3 regions of the Bradyrhizobium sp. STM 3557 genome follow, and region 3 is predicted to be linked to each of the others. Evidence: predicted binding sites of a transcription regulator. Region 3 holds the regulator's gene; each other region holds the start of a gene.
What was found. The regulator LexA, encoded in region 3, represses DNA repair genes until DNA is damaged. The targets are predictions, from matches to a motif close to TGTTCNNNNTGTGTTCNG.
Positions count from the first base shown of each region.

Region 1: a site for LexA is predicted at 1,046-1,063, ahead of P6U24_RS00950 (YifB family Mg chelatase-like AAA ATPase). Genes of this name have one in related genera too.
Region 2: a site for LexA is predicted at 4,759-4,776, ahead of P6U24_RS11490 (PA0069 family radical SAM protein). Genes of this name have one in related genera too.

Region 1 is NZ_CP120697.1:210,793-217,082, forward strand. Features, by position in the region: gene P6U24_RS00950 (YifB family Mg chelatase-like AAA ATPase) at 1-999, opposite strand, end outside; gene P6U24_RS00955 (PilZ domain-containing protein) at 1,275-1,523, shown strand; gene P6U24_RS00960 (DUF2336 domain-containing protein) at 1,754-2,821, shown strand; gene gshB (glutathione synthase) at 2,879-3,826, opposite strand; gene P6U24_RS00970 (YraN family protein) at 3,860-4,282, opposite strand; gene rsmI (16S rRNA (cytidine(1402)-2'-O)-methyltransferase) at 4,269-5,228, opposite strand; gene P6U24_RS00980 (penicillin-binding protein activator) at 5,456-6,290, shown strand, end outside.
Region 2 is NZ_CP120697.1:2,528,566-2,534,855, forward strand. Features, by position in the region: gene moaB (molybdenum cofactor biosynthesis protein B) at 1-350, shown strand, start outside; gene P6U24_RS11475 (GNAT family N-acetyltransferase) at 475-1,419, opposite strand; gene P6U24_RS11480 (glycosyl transferase) at 1,484-2,053, opposite strand; gene P6U24_RS11485 (phosphoketolase) at 2,188-4,605, opposite strand; gene P6U24_RS11490 (PA0069 family radical SAM protein) at 4,799-5,971, shown strand; gene P6U24_RS11495 (VOC family protein) at 6,040-6,290, shown strand, end outside.
Region 3 is NZ_CP120697.1:3,701,644-3,707,933, forward strand. Features, by position in the region: gene P6U24_RS16770 (glutathione S-transferase family protein) at 34-666, shown strand; gene P6U24_RS16775 (hypothetical protein) at 741-923, opposite strand; gene P6U24_RS16780 (hypothetical protein) at 1,157-1,606, opposite strand; gene lexA (transcriptional repressor LexA) at 2,027-2,725, opposite strand; gene dinB (DNA polymerase IV) at 3,009-4,112, opposite strand; gene P6U24_RS16795 (dihydrolipoamide acetyltransferase family protein) at 4,219-5,319, opposite strand; gene P6U24_RS16800 (alpha-ketoacid dehydrogenase subunit beta) at 5,340-6,290, opposite strand, start outside.

The DNA of each region.
Region 1 (6,290 bases), 3.5 Mb from region 3:
GGTCACGCGGTGATTGGCGCGGGAGATCGAGACCTCGCCATTCTCGAGCGGCTGGCGCAGCGAATCCAGCACGCGCGGATCGAATTCCGGCAGCTCGTCGAGGAACAGCACGCCCTGATGGGCAAGCGAGATCTCGCCTGGCTTGGCGCGCAAGCCGCCGCCGGTGAGGGCCGCCATACTGGCCGAATGATGCGGGCTGCGGAACGGCCGCCGTGAGGTGAGCGCGCCGCCCTGGATCTCGCCGGCGACGGAGGCGATCATCGAGACTTCGAGGAGCTCGGATGGCGACAATGGCGGCAGGATCGAAGGCAGCCGTGCTGCCAGCATCGACTTGCCGGCGCCGGGCGCGCCGATCATCAGGAGATGATGTCCGCCGGCAGCCGCGATCTCGAGCGCACGCTTGGCGCTCTCCTGGCCCTTGATGTCGCGCAGGTCGAGCCGGCTCGCTTCGGCCTCATGCACCTTTGGCTGCGGCCGCGACAGCACCTGCGTGCCCTTGAAGTGATTGGCGATCTGGATCAGCGAGCTCGCCGCGATGATCTGAATGTCCGGACTGGCCCAGGCCGCCTCGGCGCCGCAGGCTGCGGGACAGATGAGCCCTTCGTCGCGCGCATTGGCACCGATCGCGGCCGGCAGCACGCCGGCGACCGGCGCGAGCGAGCCGTCGAGCCCGAGCTCGCCGAGCACGGTGAAGCCGCTCAGCGCATCCGGGGGGATCGCCCCGATCGCCGCCATCAGGCCGAGCGCGATCGGCAGATCGTAATGGCTGCCTTCCTTGGGCAGGTCGGCCGGCGCCAGATTGACGATGATGCGCCGCGCCGGCAGCGCAAGGCCAGAGGCGATGAGCGCCGAGCGCACGCGCTCGCGCGCTTCGGAGACGGCGTTGTCGGGCAGGCCGACGATCGCAAACGCCGGCAGGCCAGGCACAATCTGGACTTGCACGTCGACCGCGCGAGCCTCGATCCCTTCGAATGCAACGGTGGAAACGCGCTGAACCATGCCCTGCCCCCGAAACGCAAAGGTAGCGGAAGACCAAATCTTCTGCAAGAACAATACAAGAACAATTCGTTCGCTCCGATATGAGCTCGACGTTTCGCTCCGAGCGGAAACCGGCCGTTAACTCCTGTCCGAAGCAAACCGAGCACCTCACGCTCTGGTTGCTGGAATCAAATCCGGTTGCCGGAAATGCTCGACGCGACTAGGCCAGTCTTCACGCGATGTGAAGGTTTGACTTGGCATCAACATTCGCTCTCGAGGTCATCAGCGTGAACAAGATCGTCAATCCGCGCCGCTTTGCGCGTGTCAAGCCGAGCGGGCGCGTGTCGAATGCCGCCAAGATCGTGGTCGGTCCCAAGGACCCCATGATCGATTGCGCGCTGGTCGACTTCTCTCCCGGCGGCGCTTGCCTGGATATCGGGTCCGCCGTCACGCTGCCGCCGCGCTTCGAACTGGTCCATGGCAACACGCGCAAGCGTTGTCGGCTGGTGTGGAAGGTGGGCCGCAAGATCGGTGTGTCGTTCTAGGATCATCGTGCCGCTGCGCAACGGAGCGTCCCGCTGGTTCAACGATGCCGCGCAGAGCCAGCGCCGCCCGATGGCGTCATCCTTTTCGTAACCTTGTAAGCAAGCGAGCGCAGGGTTCTTAACCATGCCTTAGGCGGCCCACCGCATGCTTCCGGCCCGATCGAGAACACGCAGCCGGACAACAGACGATGTGTCTGTCGCGGTTGCCCTAGTGCAGGGTGAAAGGAACAATGGCGGCGAATCCTACGGCAGCCCGGACCGCGAAACCGGCCGTACAAGATGCCACCGACGCCTCTGAGCTGGCCTCAGATATCCTCGGCAAGACCACGAGCCTGTTCATGGCCGGTCCGCGGCCGCACGCTGCCGAGCAGCTCGATCTTTACGACAGCATTTTTGCCCGCCTGACAGCCCAGGTCGGCGCGGACAAACTCGCCGAGCTCAGCACAGCTCTGGCCAGCGTTGAGCGCGCGCCCTATGCGACGGCGCGTCAGCTTGCGGTCCATGGTGATGTGCGCGTCGCAGCGCCGATGCTGGCGAAGGCAGCGGTGCTGACGGAGCGCGATCTCGCCGAAATCATCAAGACCGGAAGCCAGGCCCATCTGGTCGCGATTGCCGTCCGCAAGCAGGTGACAGAGAAGCTGACCGATCTTTTGATCGCGCGCGGCTTTCCCGCGGTGCGCATGGCGCTGGTGCAGAACCTCACGGCTCGCTTCTCCGAGGACGGCTATCGTAGCCTGTTCAAGAGCGCGGAGCGCGACGAGGAGCTCGCCGAGAAGCTGGGCCAGCGGACCGATCTCCCGGCCAAGCTGTCGCGCGCCTTCGTCGCCGCCGCATCCGATGCGGCGCGGGCGAAGTTCATCAAGTCCGCACCGCTCGCCGCCAAGGCGACCTTGCAGGCGACGCCGACCCGCTCGCCGGGCGCCGCTCTGCGCGCAACCTGGGATTATTCGCAGATCAAGACCGAGGTCGCGGCGCTCAACCGCACCGGCAAGCTGGGCGATGCCGCGGTCAACCGCTACGTCGCGACCGGTGATTTCCCCGCCGTGATCGCATCGCTCGCCCTGCTGGCAGACGTTGCCATCGAGGTCATCGAGGCCCTGATGGACGACCACCGGATCGATGACCTGCTTGTCGCCTGCAAGGGGTCGCGGCTGAGCTGGGCAACCACGTCGATGGTCATGCGCGGCAGGCCCGGCTGCGCTCCGGTCCCGGCGGAGGATCTCGAAGAATACCGCAAGCGCTTCGACAAGCTGTCGCTGTCGGAAGCGCAGTGGAAGACGCGGCACGGCATGAAGTAGAAGCACCCGGCTCGCGATCGGTCGCGGCCGAAGCCGCTTGACGGCCTACGGGAGCCCTCAGGCCCCGCTGCGCTTTGTCTCAATCACATCCCAGATGCGAGCGGCAATGTCGGGGCCGCCGAGCCGCGAGATCGCGCGGATGCCGGTCGGCGAGGTCACGTTGATCTCGGTGAGGTTGCCATCGATCACGTCGATGCCGACAAACAGCAGGCCACGCTCGCGTAGCGCCGGCCCGAGCGTGTCGCAGATCTCGCGCTCACGCGGGCTGAGCTCGGTCGCCTTGGCGGCGCCGCCCCGCACCATGTTGGAGCGCAGATCATCCGCGGCTGGCACGCGGTTGACCGCGCCGGCGAACTCGCCATCGACCAGGATGATGCGCTTGTCGCCATGCTTCACCTCCGGCAGGAAGCGCTGGATCACCCAGGGCTCCTTGAAGGTGACCGAGAACATGTCGTAAAGCGAGCCGAAGTTCATATCCTGCGGCATCACGCGGAATACTGCGGCGCCGCCATGGCCGTGCAATGGTTTCATCACGACCGCGCCGTGCCGGTCGCGGAAGGCGTTGATCTCGTCCATGTCGCGCGAGATCAGGGTCGGCGGCATCAGCTGCGGAAAATTCATCACGAACAGCTTCTCCGGCGCGTTGCGCACGCTGGCCGGGTCGTTCACCACAAGTGTCTTGGGGTGAATGCGTTCGAGGAAATGGGTCGAGGTGATGTAGGCGAGGTCGAAGGGCGGGTCCTGCCGCAGCAGCACGACGTCGAAGGATTCGATCGGTGTCGGCTTGGGCTCGCCGAGGGTGAAATGGTCGCCGACCTCATCGCGCACGCTCAGAGGCTGTACCGGCGCGACCAGCTCATCGCCGCGCAGCGAGAGCTTGTCCGGCGTGTAGTAGGACAGGCTGTGACCCCGCTTCTGCGCTTCCAGCAGCAGCGCGAAGGTGGAATCGCCGCGAATGTTGATGCGTGCGATGGGATCCATCTGGACGGCGACGTTCAATGTCATCGGTCTGTTTCCGCTTCTCTGACGTGAGGTCTCTTACGTGCTGGCGTCGAATGCCGCCTTCAGATGGCGCGGCAGGCTCTTGGGCGCAACGAGAATGACGTCGAAACGCAGCTCGAATTCGGCATGCTCGGGATGTGCCATCAGCCAGCCCTGCGCGGCGTCGATGATGCGCTGCTGCTGGCGCGGCGTGACGGCATAGGCTGCATCGTCGAGTGAGGCGCGCGCCTTGACCTCGACAAAAGCCAGCAGATCACCTTTGCGCGCGATGATGTCGATCTCGCCGTGCGGGGTGCGAAAGCGGCGGGCGAGAATGCGATAGCCTTTCGCCATCAGAAGCGCAGCCGCCTTGGCTTCGGCCGAGAGGCCGGTCCGGAACGCGGCGAGGCGCTCGGGGGCCGCTGCCTTCGCCGGCTTGCGCGCAGGTGCGAGCTCGGGATCGACCTCAATCTTGGCCATCGGTCTCCCTCGCTTCGATCACCTTGGCCAACGCAAGCGCTCGTGCGTAGACCTCGCGGCGCGGCCGTCCTGATAGCTCGACCGCATGCATCACCGCGTCCTTGACGCTGTGCATCTGCAACTGCTCCTTGAGCAACGCGTCGAGGTCGCCGGATGTCATGACATCGGCGTCGCGCGGCGGCGGGCCGATCACCAGCACGAACTCGCCGCGCTTCTCCAGAGTGTCGGCGCGTTCTGCAAGCTCGCTCACGGCCGCGCGGCTGATCTCCTCATGCAGCTTGGTGAGCTCGCGGCAGATCGCAGCTTCGCGACTGCCCATGATCGCGGCCAGGTCGGCCAGCGTGTCCTGCACGCGGCTGCCGGATTCGAACAGCACCAGCGTCGCGTCGATGCGGGCCAGCTCGGTGAGCCGATGCCGGCGTGCCTGCTGCTTGGCGGGCAAAAAACCCTCGAAGAAAAAGCGGTCCGTCGGCAGCGCCGCCACCGAGAGTGCCGCCAGCACCGACGACGGGCCCGGCAACGCCGTCACGGTGTGACCTGCGGCGCAGGCTTCGCGCACCAGCTTGTAGCCGGGATCGGAGATCAGCGGCGTACCGGCATCGGAAACCAGGCCGATCGCCGCCCCCTCCGCCAGCCGTTGCAGGATCTTCGGCCGGGCTGCTTCCGCGTTGTGTTCGTGATAAGGGGTCAGCTCGGCGGCAATGGCATAGCGCTCGGTCAGGCGGCGCGTGATCCTGGTATCCTCGCAGGCGATCAAGTCCACGCCAGCCAGGGTCTCCAGCGCCCTTAAGGTGATGTCGCCAAGGTTCCCGATCGGCGTCGCTACCAGATAGAGCCCGGGGCGCGCCTTTGGCGCCACAACAAGCTGCCCCGCCACCGCATAGCTGGAGGGGGAGGTGTCTTTGCTGTTGATGGCCGGGCTCGTCGGGATTGTCTTTGCGCGCATTGGGCCAATCTAAAAGGTAGATTGCCCGAGCGCCATAAGCCTTCACCGGGGGTGGTTTGGCTCACGGTGAGTGGTCGGACGGAATGAACCGGCCGGTGGCGTGTTCGAGTTCCTTAGCCTTTTGTTTTGGTTAACTATTCGTCGACAATATGCGTGAATCTGCCGTCCCTCCGGCTTCCTCGGAAGGACCCCCGGCTCGGCACGATCCGGCCAAGCGAAGAGACATCATGGTGGGCTCGCGTCATCCCAAGTCCCCTTCCGGTAAGTCCCCTCCCGGTGAGTCCGCTCCCGGCCTGACATCCGAAGGGGTCGCCCGGAGAACCGCGCTCGGGCTCCTGCTCGGCGCGCCGCTGCTTGCGGCGTGCTCGAACGTACAGCAGAGTTTCAACCAGTTTTCACAGCCGGCGGGCGCACCGCAAGAGCCGGCGGTGGCCGGCAGCGGCCACGTGAAGGTCGGGCTGATCCTGCCGCTGTCGGCCGCCGGCAATGCCGGGCTCGCCGCGCAATCGATGAAGAGCGCAGCTGAGATGGCGCTCGCGGAGTTCCAGAATCCCAACATCCAGCTCCTGATCAAGGACGATGCCGGCAGTCCGCAAGGCGCACAGCAGGGCGCGCAACAGGCCTGCGACGAAGGCGCGGAAATCATTCTTGGGCCATTGTTTGCAGGTTCGGTGCCGGCGACGGCGCAGGTCGCGCGCACGCGCAACATCTCGGTGATCGCGTTCTCGACCGATTCCAGCGTCGCCGGCCGCGGCGTCTATCTCCTGAGCTTCCTGCCGGAGTCCGACGTCACCCGCATCGTCGACTATTCCGCCGGGGTCGGTAAGCGCTCCTTTGCGGCGCTGCTGCCCGACAATGCGTATGGCACCGTGGTCGAGGGCGCGTTCAAGACCGCGGTGACCCGCAAAGGCGGCCGCATCGTCGCGCTCGAGAAATATGGTGCCGATCGTGCCACGCCGGCGCGCGCCGTTGCGCAGGCGCTCGGCGGCGCCGATGCGCTGCTCCTGGCCGATGATGGTGACGCGGTGGTGGCGACGGCAGATGCACTGACGGCAGCCGGCG
Region 2 (6,290 bases), 1.2 Mb from region 3:
TCGATGTCGTGATCACGACCGGCGGCACCGGCTTCACCGGCCGCGACGTGACGCCGGAAGCGATCGAGCCGCTGTTCGAGAAACGGATGGACGGCTTCTCGATCGCCTTTCACATGCTGAGCCACGCCAAGATCGGAACGTCGACGATCCAGAGCCGGGCCACCGCCGGTGTTGCCGGCGCGACCTATATCTTCTGCCTGCCGGGATCGCCCGGCGCCTGCCGCGATGCCTGGGATGGCATTCTGGCCGCGCAGCTCGATTATCGCACGCGGCCTTGCAATTTCGTCGAGATCATGCCGCGTCTGGACGAGCATCTGCGCCGGCCGAAGGCGCAGGGCGCGACGATTTAGCGATTTCCATGGCTGTCATTCCGGGGCGCGCGTTAGCGCCCCGGAATCGATCTGTCCGCTTGCTCAGACGATGAATGGATTCCGGGCTCGCCCGTTCGGGTGCCACGGACTGACAGCACGGTGGTCACAGCTTCAGCTCCCAGGTCTCGCCGACGAGATCGACACCGAACGAGCGGTGCGGCTCTTCCGCGGTGAGACGGAAGCCCGCGCGTCGATAGATGCCGCGCGCGGCAATGAGGATGCTCTGCGTCCACAGCACGATCGTCTTGTAGTTCTTCTCGCGCGCGAAGCGGACGCACTGCTCCACCAGTGCGCGGCCGACACCGAGTCCGCGGGCCTTTTTGTCGACCAGCAGCAAGCGCAGCTTCGCCACCTCATCGGTGCTCTTGACAAGAAAGATCGATCCCACCGGTTCGCCATCGATCTCGGCTATCCAGCAATGCTCGCGGTCGGGATCGAAGGCACGAAGGAATTGCGCCGCGATCTCCGCGACCAGCGCCTCGAACGAGATGTCCCAGCCGTATTCCTGTGCGTAGACGGCGCCGTGCCGCGAAATCACCCAGCCGATATCGCCGGGACGATGGCTGCGCAGAAGGAAGGCCGGCCGCGTCGCGTTCGCCGGCGCCAGGATCTGCTCGATCGCTCCCATAGCGCCGACCAGGCGGTTGCGCGCGCCATCGTCCAGAACTTGGAGCATCGCTGCGACCTCGCTGTCCGAGCTGCGGTCAAGCTTGGCGAAAGCCTGGCGACCCCTGGCGGTGAGACCAAGCTGCTGTTGCCGCCGGTCGGCGGCGAGCGGCGTGCGGGTGATGAGGCCCTTGTCCTCGAAGCCCTGGACGATCCGGCTGAGATAGCCGGGATCGAGCCCGAGCACGGCACCGATCTCCTTTGCCGCGACGGTGTCACGCTGTGCCAGTTCGTAGAGCACGCGCGCCTCGGAAAGAGAGAATGGGCTTTGCAGCAGATGCTGGTCGAGCACGCCCAGCTTCTTCGTATAGAAGCGGTTGAAGGCACGAACGGCGGCAACGGGACTGTCGGCTTGGGAAACGGTCTGGGGACGATTGAGCATGGCACACCTCGATCTTTGCCATTGTCAATTAATTGGTTGACCATGGCAAGTATCTTGTGAGCGCTCAGATCATCACGATGCGGCTGCGCAGCAGCGTGCGGGAGCGGCCGAGCTGGCGCAGCAGTTGCGTCTCGGCGCGGCGGGCGTTCGGCTTGTAGCCGCCGACCTGCCGGTAGTGATCGCGCGCGATCAACAGGCCTTGGTCCCCGAGCGGACCGGTCAGCATGCGCACGACCGACCGCAGCCGGTCGCGGATGCTCACTTCAGCATAAGGCGAGCGCGCATAGCGAAAGACGCCGGCACGCGGCCGTCCGCTCGCTGAGACGCTCTGGATGAATTGCGTGGTCTCGTCGATCCAGCCGGGATCGAGCACGGCTCCCGCGGGCAAGAACATCAGCCATGGCGCACGCGCCTGCGCGGCGCCGGCCGCGAGCGCAGCCGCCTGCGAGCCGGCGAAACGAAGGAAGCCGCAGCCGGCAACGTCGGCGACGCGCTCGATCGCGCTGGTATCCGTGGCGCGATCGACAAGCAGCACCTCAGTGATCACGCCTGCGGCCGCGCCCGGCACCAAGGCGGACAATGTGGCGACCGCAGGCTGCTCGGCGCCTTCGGTCGGAATGATCACGCTCAACATGCAATCGACATCGTCGGTTCAGGCGCCCAATTCGGGGTTTCAGCGCGGGCCACTGTTACCACTTTGTCACAATCAACGCACCCCGCTGCGCTGCGGAATTTTGCGGCAGCTGACTCTCGCCGCAGCGCTGGCGGTCAGTCTCCCGGTTCTCGAGGCGTCGTGCCGCCCGCGCTATTGGGCCAGACCCAGTCGCGGATCTCCGGCATGTCCTCGCCATGTGCACGCACGTAGCGCGTATGCGCGATCAGGCGGTCGCGGAATTGCTGCTTCACATGCGCGGCCGACACGGCAAGGCCGGGCACACGCTCGATCGCCTCGATCGCGAGATGGAAACGGTCGAGCTCGTTCAGCACCACCATGTCGAACGGCGTTGTCGTGGTACCTTCCTCGATGAAGCCGCGCACATGCATGCCGGAATGGTTGTGGCGGCTGTAGGTCAGGCGGTGAATAAGGTAGGGATAGCCGTGATAGGCGAAGATCACCGGCTTGTCCTTGGTGAAGATGCTGTCGAAGTCGCGGTCATCAAGGCCGTGCGGATGCTCCTCCTTCGGCTGCAAGGTCATGAGGTCGACGACATTGACGACCCGGATCTTCAGGTCCGGCAGCGATTGCCGCAGCAGGTCGACCGCGGCCAGCGTCTCAAGGGTCGGGATGTCGCCGGCGCAGGCCATCACCACGTCGGGCTCGCTCTGGGCCGGCTCGGTGCCGGCCCAGGTCCAGATGCCGATGCCGGCATCGCAATGTGTCGCGGCCTCCTCCATCGTGAGCCATTGCGGCGAGGGCTGCTTGCCGGCCACGATGACGTTGATGCGGTCATAGGTGCGCAGGCAATGATCGGCGACCCACAGCAGCGTGTTGGCATCCGGCGGCAGATAGATGCGAACGATGTCGGCCTTCTTGTTGGCGACGAGATCGACGAAGCCGGGGTCCTGGTGGCTGAAGCCGTTATGGTCCTGGCGCCAGACATGCGAGGTCAAGAGATAATTCAGCGACGCGATCGGCCGGCGCCAGGATAGCGCGCGCGACACTTTCAGCCATTTGGCGTGCTGGTTGAACATGGAATCCACGATGTGGATGAAGGCCTCGTAACAGGAGAAGAAGCCGTGCCGCCCGGTCAGCAGATAGCCTTCGAGCCAGCCCTGACAGAGATGCTCGCTGAGCACCTCCATCACCCGGCCTTCATGGGCGAGATGCACGTCGTAAGGCTCGATATCCTCCATCCAGATCCGATCGGTGGCCTCGAACACCGCATCGAGCCGGTTGGAGGCGGTCTCGTCCGGCCCCATGATGCGGAAGTTCTTCGTCTCAGCGTTGAGCTTGACGAGGTCGCGCAGGAACTTGCCGAGCTCGCGCGTGGCTTCGGCGATCACGGCGCCGGGTGAGGGCACCTCGACCGCATAGGCGTGATAGTCCGGCAGCTTCAATTCGCGGTTCAAGAGCCCGCCATTGGCGTGCGGATTGGCGCCCATGCGACGCGGGCCCTGCGGCGCCAGCGCCTGCAGTTCCGGGATCAGGCGACCGTTGCCGTCGAACAGCGTCTCGGGCTGATAGCTCTTCATCCAGGACTCGAGCAGCTTCAGATGCTCGGGCTTGCCACGAGGATCTGAAATCGGCACTTGATGCGCGCGCCAGAAGCCTTCGACCTTCAGCCCGTCGACCTCCTTCGGCCCGGTCCAGCCCTTTGGCGAGCGTAGCACGATCATGGGCCATCTTGGCCGATGTAGCCTGGCGCCCGGTTGCCGTGCATCCTGCTGGATCGCGCGGATGCTGGCGAGCGCAACGTCGAGCGCATCGGCCATGACGCGGTGCATCGTTTTCGGGTCGTCGCCTTCGACGAACAGCGGCTCATAGCCGTAGCCCTGGAAGAGCTGCTTGATCTCCTCGTCGCCCATGCGGCCGAGCACGGTCGGATTGGCGATCTTGTAGCCGTTGAGGTGCAGGATCGGCAGCACCGCGCCGTCATGGACCGGGTTGAGGAATTTGTTGGAGTGCCAGGATGCCGCGAGCGGGCCGGTCTCGGCCTCGCCATCGCCGACGACACAGGCGACGATCAGATCTGGGTTGTCGAATGCCGCGCCATAGGCGTGCACAAGCGCGTAACCGAGCTCGCCGCCTTCATGGATCGAACCCGGCGTTTCCGGCGCGGCGTGGCTCGGGATGCCGCCAGGGAAGGAGAACTGCCGGAACAGCTTGCGCAGACCGTCGGTGTCGCGACTGACATCCGGATAGATCTCGCTATAGGTGCCTTCGAGATAGGTATTCGCCACCATGCCGGGCCCGCCATGGCCGGGGCCGCAGATATAGATGACGTTGAGGTCGTGCGCGCGGATTGCCCGGTTGAGATGGGCATAGATGAAGTTCAGTCCCGGCGTCGTGCCCCAATGGCCGAGCAGGCGCGGCTTGATGTGCTCGGGCTTGAGCGGCTCAGAGAGCAGCGGATTGTCGAGCAGGTAGATCTGGCCGACCGACAGATAGTTGGCCGCGCGCCAGTAGCGGTCGAGCAATTCGAGATCGTCGGCAGTCCTGTTCTGTGGGGGGGCGTTGACGTTCATGAGACCTCGCTTTGAAAGCTGAGACGTCCGTTCACATGGGAGAGTAGAGTGGAGCCGCCCCCTCCGTTCCACCGCGCGCGATCATAGAACGGGATTGTGATGGTCCCTGTTGCGCTGGATCAGAGGTCGCATTGCGTTCCGGTTTTCTGTTTTTGTTCTTGCTTTGTTCAAAGGGTATGATATCGCTTTCGGCATGAGCCGAGCATCTTCACATGCCCTCAAGCGCCCGCCGGTCCAGGTGCCCTCCGAGCCGGCGGGCGCGCCCGATCCTGCAAAGGATTTCCCTGAGCTAGCGGTCGCCATCGAACGGGGCCGGCGACGCGGCCGGGGCGCACAATCCAACACGAGCGGCCGCTTTGAGGCGGAGGCACGCATTGCATTCGACGACGGGTGGCAGAGCCTGGACGATCTGCCGCCGTTCAAGACCACGGTCGCGACCGATACCTCGCGCAAGGTGATCACCCGCAACGATTCGCCCGACATCGGCTTCGATCGCTCGATCAATCCGTATCGGGGCTGCGAGCACGGCTGCGTCTACTGCTTTGCGCGACCGACCCACGCCTTTCTCGGCCTGTCGCCCGGGCTCGATTTCGAATCCAAGCTGTTCGTCAAGCCGGACGCTCCGGCGCTCTTAGAAAAGGAGCTTTCGGCGGCGGGCTACGAGCCGCGCATGATCGCGATCGGCACCAACACCGATCCCTATCAGCCGATCGAGCGCGAGCGGAAGATCATGCGCCGCATCCTCGAGGTGCTGGAACGGGTTGGTCATCCCGTCGGGATCGTCACCAAGTCGGCTCTGGTTGTGCGTGACGCCGACATCCTGGCGCGGATGGCCAAGAAGAACCTCGCCAAGGTGGCGATCTCGGTGACGACGCTGGACCCGAAGCTGGCACGGGCCATGGAGCCGCGCGCCACGACCCCGCCGAAGCGGCTGGAGGCGCTGAAGGCGCTGGCCGAGTCGGGTATTCCGACCACCATCATGGTGGCGCCCGTGATCCCGGCGCTGAACGACAGCGAGATCGAGCGCATTCTCGATGCAGCGGCCCATGCCGGCGTCAAGGAAGCCTCCTATGTGCTGCTGCGGCTGCCGCTCGAGGTGCGCGACCTGTTCCGGGAATGGCTGCTGGAGCATTACCCGGATCGCTATCGCCACGTGTTTACGCTGATCCGCGACATGCGTGGTGGGCGCGACTACGACTCGCAATGGGGCACGCGGATGAAGGGCACCGGGCCGATGGCCTGGATGATCGGCCGCCGTTTCGAGATCGCCTGCGAGAAGCTCGGCTTGAACAAGCGGCGCTCGAAGCTGACGACGGATCATTTCGTGCGGCCAAAGGGCGGCGGTCAGCAGCTCAGCCTGTTTTAGGTGATCCCGGCTCGCTCGGCGTGGAGTCGAAGCTTCGATGATCGATATTGGCAGCGTGGGGTGTGCAAATGAACGAGCAAGCCATTATACCGCGTTTCACTGTGATCACGCTCGGCGTCAGCGAGATGCGGCGGAGCATCGCGTTCTATACGTCGCTCGGCTTCGCCAGGAAATTCCACGCGACGGGCGAGGCCGTGGCGTTCTTCGATACCGGCGGCACGGTGATCGCGCTGTATCCCTGGACGGAGCTCGCGCGTGATGCGGCGCTGCCCGATACGCCGCCTCCAGATGGCTTTCGGGGCGTGACACTCGCCTGGAA
Region 3 (6,290 bases):
CATTGTTTGTATTACTCTCCCGGCGCGTGCTCCATGGCCGTGCACATCGTGCTCGAGGAGATCGGCAAACCCTACGAATTGGAGCTGGTGTCGTCCCGCGGACACCTCGGCGGTGTCGGTACGACAAATCCGGAATGGATGGCAAAAAATCCCAAGGGGAGGATTCCGGCGTTGTCCGGCGTCACTGGGCGGATCGGAGGTGCGGACGACCTGCTGACCGAAGCGCACGCCATCTTGTTCTATCTTGCGCGCAGGCATCCCGATGCGGGACTGTTGCCTGCGGACGCGGCCGGGGAGGCGCGCGCCATCGAATGGATGAACTGGCTGTCCAGCAATGTGCACGCGATGTCCTACGGCCAGATCTGGCGGCCGAACCGCTTTGTCGCAGACGAGCGCGATTACGCCGCCGTTCAGGGCAAGGGACAACAGAACGTCCGCGAGCAATATGCCTATATCGAAAGCCTGGTCAGTGACGGCCGCGATTGGGCGCTGCCCGGCGCTTACTCCGTGGTCGATCCCTATTTGCTGGTGTTCTATGGATGGGGCGCACGCGTCGGTCTCGATATGTCGGCGAGCTATCCGGCATGGCACCGTCTGGCCCAACGGGTATTGCAGCGGCCAGCCGTGCAGCGCGTGCTGGCCAAGGAGAATATCTCGATTGCTTGATTACGTCGCCGCATGCGCCATGACCGGCCTGCCGCCTGAAACACAGCGCGGCCGATTGGCATCAAGACGAGCTATCAGCCAGTACGTGGCAGCTCGAAGGTGCCCAGATGATACTCGTCGAGGTCCGACAGGGCGTCCTCCGCCGGAGCATCTTGGTGCGACTTCGGAAGCTGCAGCATCGTGAACTCGGCCTGAGGATATTGGCGCCAGATCGCGAGATCCTCGGCGGTCACCGTGAGCCAGCCGAACCGATGCATGTAGCGGCCGGGCTCGACCACGCGCCCGGCCTTCTGCCAAGTGATCTTTCCAACGATCTTGGGCCCTGCAGGCTGTTGCGAACCAAGCTTGGGACCTAGCCCCCGCGGAGCAGTGATCTGCGAAATGCTTTTCGGAGCAATCTCATCGGCCACAACACGCTCTCCCCCTCGGCGACCTCATCATTTCCGCCGAGGGCTGAACGTGGGCCCATCAAGCGTGGGCGCCTCTATGTTTAAGTTATCGATATCGGCCTTATTGGTGTCGTCGTCGTTTGGGTCGCGGCGGCGGTCGCAGCCGGGACGTCGGACTTGCGGTCGGCGGGCTTTCCCGTCACCGGGAGCTGCAGCACTGTGACGCGCTGGCCTTCGCGGAGTTGCGTCACCAGCACGCGGGTGCCGTCGGCGAATTCGATCGCGTCGTGATGACGATCCGGGACATGGCGCTCGAGCGTGTTGAACTTGGCGACGCGCGAACGGACCGTCTTGGTCCAGAACCAACGGCTGTCATATTTGACGTCGTCCTCGAATGCCAATTCCGTTCCGGGAAGCATGCAAACCGCGACACCGGGCTCGCTCTCGGACGCGAAGCCACGGGTCGACGTGCCGCGGAACGTCGTCGACATCAGCGTTTCACCCACCTTCGCCGGGCGGGACGCAACAGCATGCAGGCTATAGTCACACATCGGATCGCTCCTCGTTCGAGATAGCCGACCCGCGCTCCCCCCGGAAAGGCGCAGGCCTCTATCAGAGTGGACATCGATCGTAATCCTAGCGCGTCGTTCACGGCAATTCTGCGCTGACCATAGGCTAGCTCGATCACAAGCGTTTGAGCTTTAACCTACGGCAAAGCGAGCGCACAAAATCACTCTGCCGCCAAATACCTTCGGCACGCAGCATCAGTCCGACACGGCCGCCTGTTCGCGGGCCGGCGTAACGAGGCCCCCGTTTCAGCAAGTTCGCATCAGCCCCGCGAGAGACCAACTCCGGCGAACTTCGGCAACGCAGCAGCACTCGTCAGTCTATCGTACCCGTCCGGCTTTGGATCTGACGTTTGCACCGGGGCGCGCTGCGCCTGCACGCAAACGGCAAGTCCGCCGCAGGGATTAGTACTTGCGATACAGCCCGACCAGCTTGCCCTGGATCTTAACCCGGTTGGGCGGCAGGATACGGACTTCATAAGCGGTGTTGGCCGGCTCGAGCGCGATCGACGCGCCGCGGCGGCGGAAGCGCTTCAAGGTGGCCTCCTCGTCGTCGATCAGCGCGACCACGATGTCGCCGGTATCGGCGCTCTCGTTGCGCTGGATCAAGGCCATGTCGCCGTCGAGGATGCCGGCATCGACCATCGAATCGCCGCGCACCTCGAGTGCATAGTGCTCGCCATTGCCGAGCATGTCGGCCGGCACGCTGATCGTGTGGCTGCGCGTCTGCAGCGCCTCGATCGGCGTACCGGCGGCGATCCGGCCCATCACCGGAACGGCGACCGGCCGCTCGCCGTCATCCAGCGCGGGCGTGGAGGTGCGCACCTTGCCGAGATTGCCTTCGATCACCGAGGGCGTGAAGCCGCGCCGGTTGCCTGCGGCCTGCGACAGCTCGGGCAGCTTGATCACCTCGATCGCGCGGGCGCGATTGGGCAGGCGGCGAATGAAGCCGCGCTCCTCGAGTGCGGTGATGAGGCGATGGATGCCGGACTTCGAGCGCAGGTCGAGCGCATCCTTCATCTCGTCGAATGACGGCGGCACGCCGGCTTCCTTGAGCCGCTCGTTGATGAACCGCAGGAGTTCGTACTGTTTGCGCGTCAGCATCTCGATGAAGTCCCCAGGTTGATGTCGTCCGAGCTCCGCGACTGGTCGCTTGCGAAGGTCCGGAATTGCGTTACCGCAAGATACTCGAAACAAATCATGAACGGACACTATATGTTCGATATGTGTTCCGCAATCATTAATTTGGGGTGAATCCGCCCGGTTTTGACGATATCGAGCGCAGGAAAACCGGGTCTATCTGGCCCGGCAAAAATCGACGACGGTTCGGCGGCCAGCACAAGGCTTCCGTGTTCCCCCTTCTTGTGAAACCAAGAGCGGCTTTCCGTCAAATACTGAAATCCAGTTGCGGGTCCGTGTCGTTCTCGCCCAGCAGGGAAGACAAAGATACTCCCAGCAGGCGCACCGCCTTCGGAAGGGGCATGGCATTCTCCAGCAGACCGATTGCCAGGCGTGCGAGATCGTCACGGTCCGCGACAGCCGTAGAAACGGATCGGCTGCGCGTGATGATCTCGAAGTCCGCGAACTTGATCTTCAGCGTCACGGTTCGCCCCCGACTGCCGACTGACTCGCAGTGGCGCCACACCTTGTCGATCAGCGGCTCGAGCTCTGCGATCATGGCGTCGAGTTCGGCAAGATCGGTCCGGAATGTGTTTTCCGCACCGACCGATTTCCGGATTCGGTTGGCGCGGACTGGCCGTTCGTCGACGGCGCGCGAGATCCAATAGTAGTAGGCTCCGGCCTTGCCAAAGTTGGCGCACATGAACTCCAGCGCCTGTTTGCGCATGTCCAGGCCCGTGAAGATACCAAGCTGGTTCATCTTCGCGCTCGTCGCCGGGCCGATGCCGTGGAATTTGCCGACAGGTAGCGATTCGACGAAGGCCGGACCCATTTCGGGAGAGATGACGAACTGTCCGTTTGGCTTTCGGTGATCGGAGGCAAGCTTCGCCAGAAACTTGTTGTAGGAAATGCCGGCCGAGGCATTGAGGCCGGTCTCGGCCTTGATCTTCTCGCGGATCCGCAGCGCGATGTCCCTGGCCAGCGGGATGCCTTGTAGGTTCTCCGTGACATCGAGATAGGCCTCGTCGAGCGACAACGGCTCGATAATTGCCGTATGCTCGGCAAAGATGTGGCGGATCTGCCGGCTGATCTCCTTGTAGACCTCGAAGCGCGGCTTCACGAATATCAGGTCCGGACACTGTCGCTTCGCGGTGACCGACGGCATCGCCGAACGCACGCCGAACCTCCGGGCTTCGTAGCTCGCAGCGGCCACAGCGCCTCGTTCCGCCGAGCCGCCCACCGCGACCGGCTTTCCTCGAAGCTCCGGGTTGTCTCGCTGTTCCACCGACGCGTAGAACGCATCCATGTCGATATGGATGATCTTGCGATGAGGCGCCGCCGAGGCACCTCGCTCTGGATCGGGTTCGGCCATGCGCGGACTATACAAGAGTCCGTAACGCAAGTCGCCGCCATGCCTGCACCTCGTCGGTCTTGCCGCGTCTCTTCGAGTTCTCTTCAGGACATGGCAGGCAGGTGGTTCAAGACATCAGCTCGAGATCCGATTTGAGCGCGACCAGGAAGCGAGCAGCTTCGCCACCGGTCACGATGCGATGGTCAAAGGTGAGCGACAAGGGCAGCATGCGCCTCACCGCAGGCTGGCCCCGATACGCGACTGCCCGCTGTGAGATCCGACCCGCTCCGATGATTGCCGCTTGCGGCGGCACGATGATCAGATTGGCAAACCGGCCGCCGATCATCCCGAAATTCGACAGCGTAATGGTCGCACCACGTAGCTCTTCCGGGGGTATCGAGCGCGCGATTGCGTCAGCGCGCAGGCGGTCGAGGCCAGCCCGCAGGTCCGATACGCTCCGCTCTGCGACATTACGCAAGACAGGAACGATCAGGCCGCCCTCGGTATCGACGGCGATGCCGAGATCGATTCGGGCGATCAGGCGGCGTTCTCCTGTGCGGGAATCATACCAGGCATTGAGCGTGGGTTGTGCCTTGCAGGCGGCCGCGATGGCCCGTACCAGGCGGATTGTCACGTCCTCGCCCGTCGGCCAATCGTCGATGTCGGCTTCATCGGTTACGGTGGCGGGGACGATTTGCGCATGGGCTGCCGTCATACGCTGGGCCATCGTGCGGCGCATGCCGCGCAGGGGTTCGGCGCGACCGGTCTGGGCCATCCCCTTCGCGGCCCTTTCGACATCGGCGCGCGTGATCGTACCGTCGGGTCCCGTGCCTTCGATGAGCTCAAGGGCCACGTTCAGCTTGCGCGCGAGTGCGCGTACCGCCGGAAACGCCCGAGATTCCTGGCCGCCTGGCCGCGCGGAGTGAATTCCCGTCGGCTGCGGATGCTCGCCGCGACCCAGCTCGCCGACGATCGTGCCTGTGTCTTGCTCGGCGCCTTCGGCAAATTCGACCAGGGGCGTGCCGACCTTCACCATGTCTCCCTTGCCGCCGAACAGGTGCGCGATGCGCCCGCTCGAGGGCGATGGTATCTCAACGACCGCTTTGTCGGTTTCGACGGAGAGAAGCGGCTGATCGGTGACGACATGATCGCCCTCGTTGACGTACCAGGTTACGATCTCCGCCTCTTCAAGACCTTCTCCGAGATCCGGCAGCATGAATTGGCGCATGGGGCGAAGTCCGTCGAGGTCTAGCTGAACTGACACACCTTGCGCGCCGCGGTCACGATGCGTTCGACCGATGGCATATAGTACTGCTCAAGACGCGCCATCGGGACGATCGTATCGTAGCCGGTGACGCGCGTCACAGGTGCAAGCAGCGAGGACAGGCTGTGTTCTGCGATCGTAGCCGCAATCTCGGCTCCGAATCCGCCGGTGCGCGCGGCCTCGTGCACGATGATGCAGCGTCCGGTCTTTGCGACCGAACCGAGCACGGCTTCTTCATCATAAGGTCTTAGAGTCGCGAGATCGATGACGTCGGCGGAGATGCCTTCGGTAGACAGCGTGTCGGCAGCGGCCATGGTCTCCTTCAGCGCCGCACCCCAACTGATCAAAGTGAGGTCGCGACCGTCCCGCAGCACAAAGGCGCGATCCAGAGGCAGGGCTTCGCCATTGTCCTCCACCTCGCCTTTGGCCGAGCGGTAGAGGCGTGTCGGCTCCAGAAATACGACTGGATCGGGGTCGCGGATCGCTGCGAGGAGAAGCCCGTAGGCGCGTTCCGGCGAAGACGGCATGACGACACGCAGACCGGGAATATGGGCCAGCATCGCCTCGGTGCTTTCAGAGTGATGCTCGGGCGCACGAATGCCGGCTCCGTGTGGGGTGCGCAGAACCATGGGACAGGAGAGCCGTCCCTGGGTGCGGTTGCGCATGCGGGATGCGTGGTTCACCAGCTGATCAAGGCAGGGATAAAGAAATCCCATGAACTGGATCTCGCCAACCGGCCGCAATCCTTGCGCTGCCATGCCGACGCAGAGCCCGCTGATCAAGAGTTCGGCAAGCGGCGTATCCAGCACGCGCTCCGATCCAAAGCGCTTTTGCAAGCCCGCCGTCGCGCGGAAAACGCCGCCATTGACACCGACGTCCTCGCCGAGCACGACCACGCCAGCATCATCCTCCATCGCGCGAGCGAGCGCCAGATT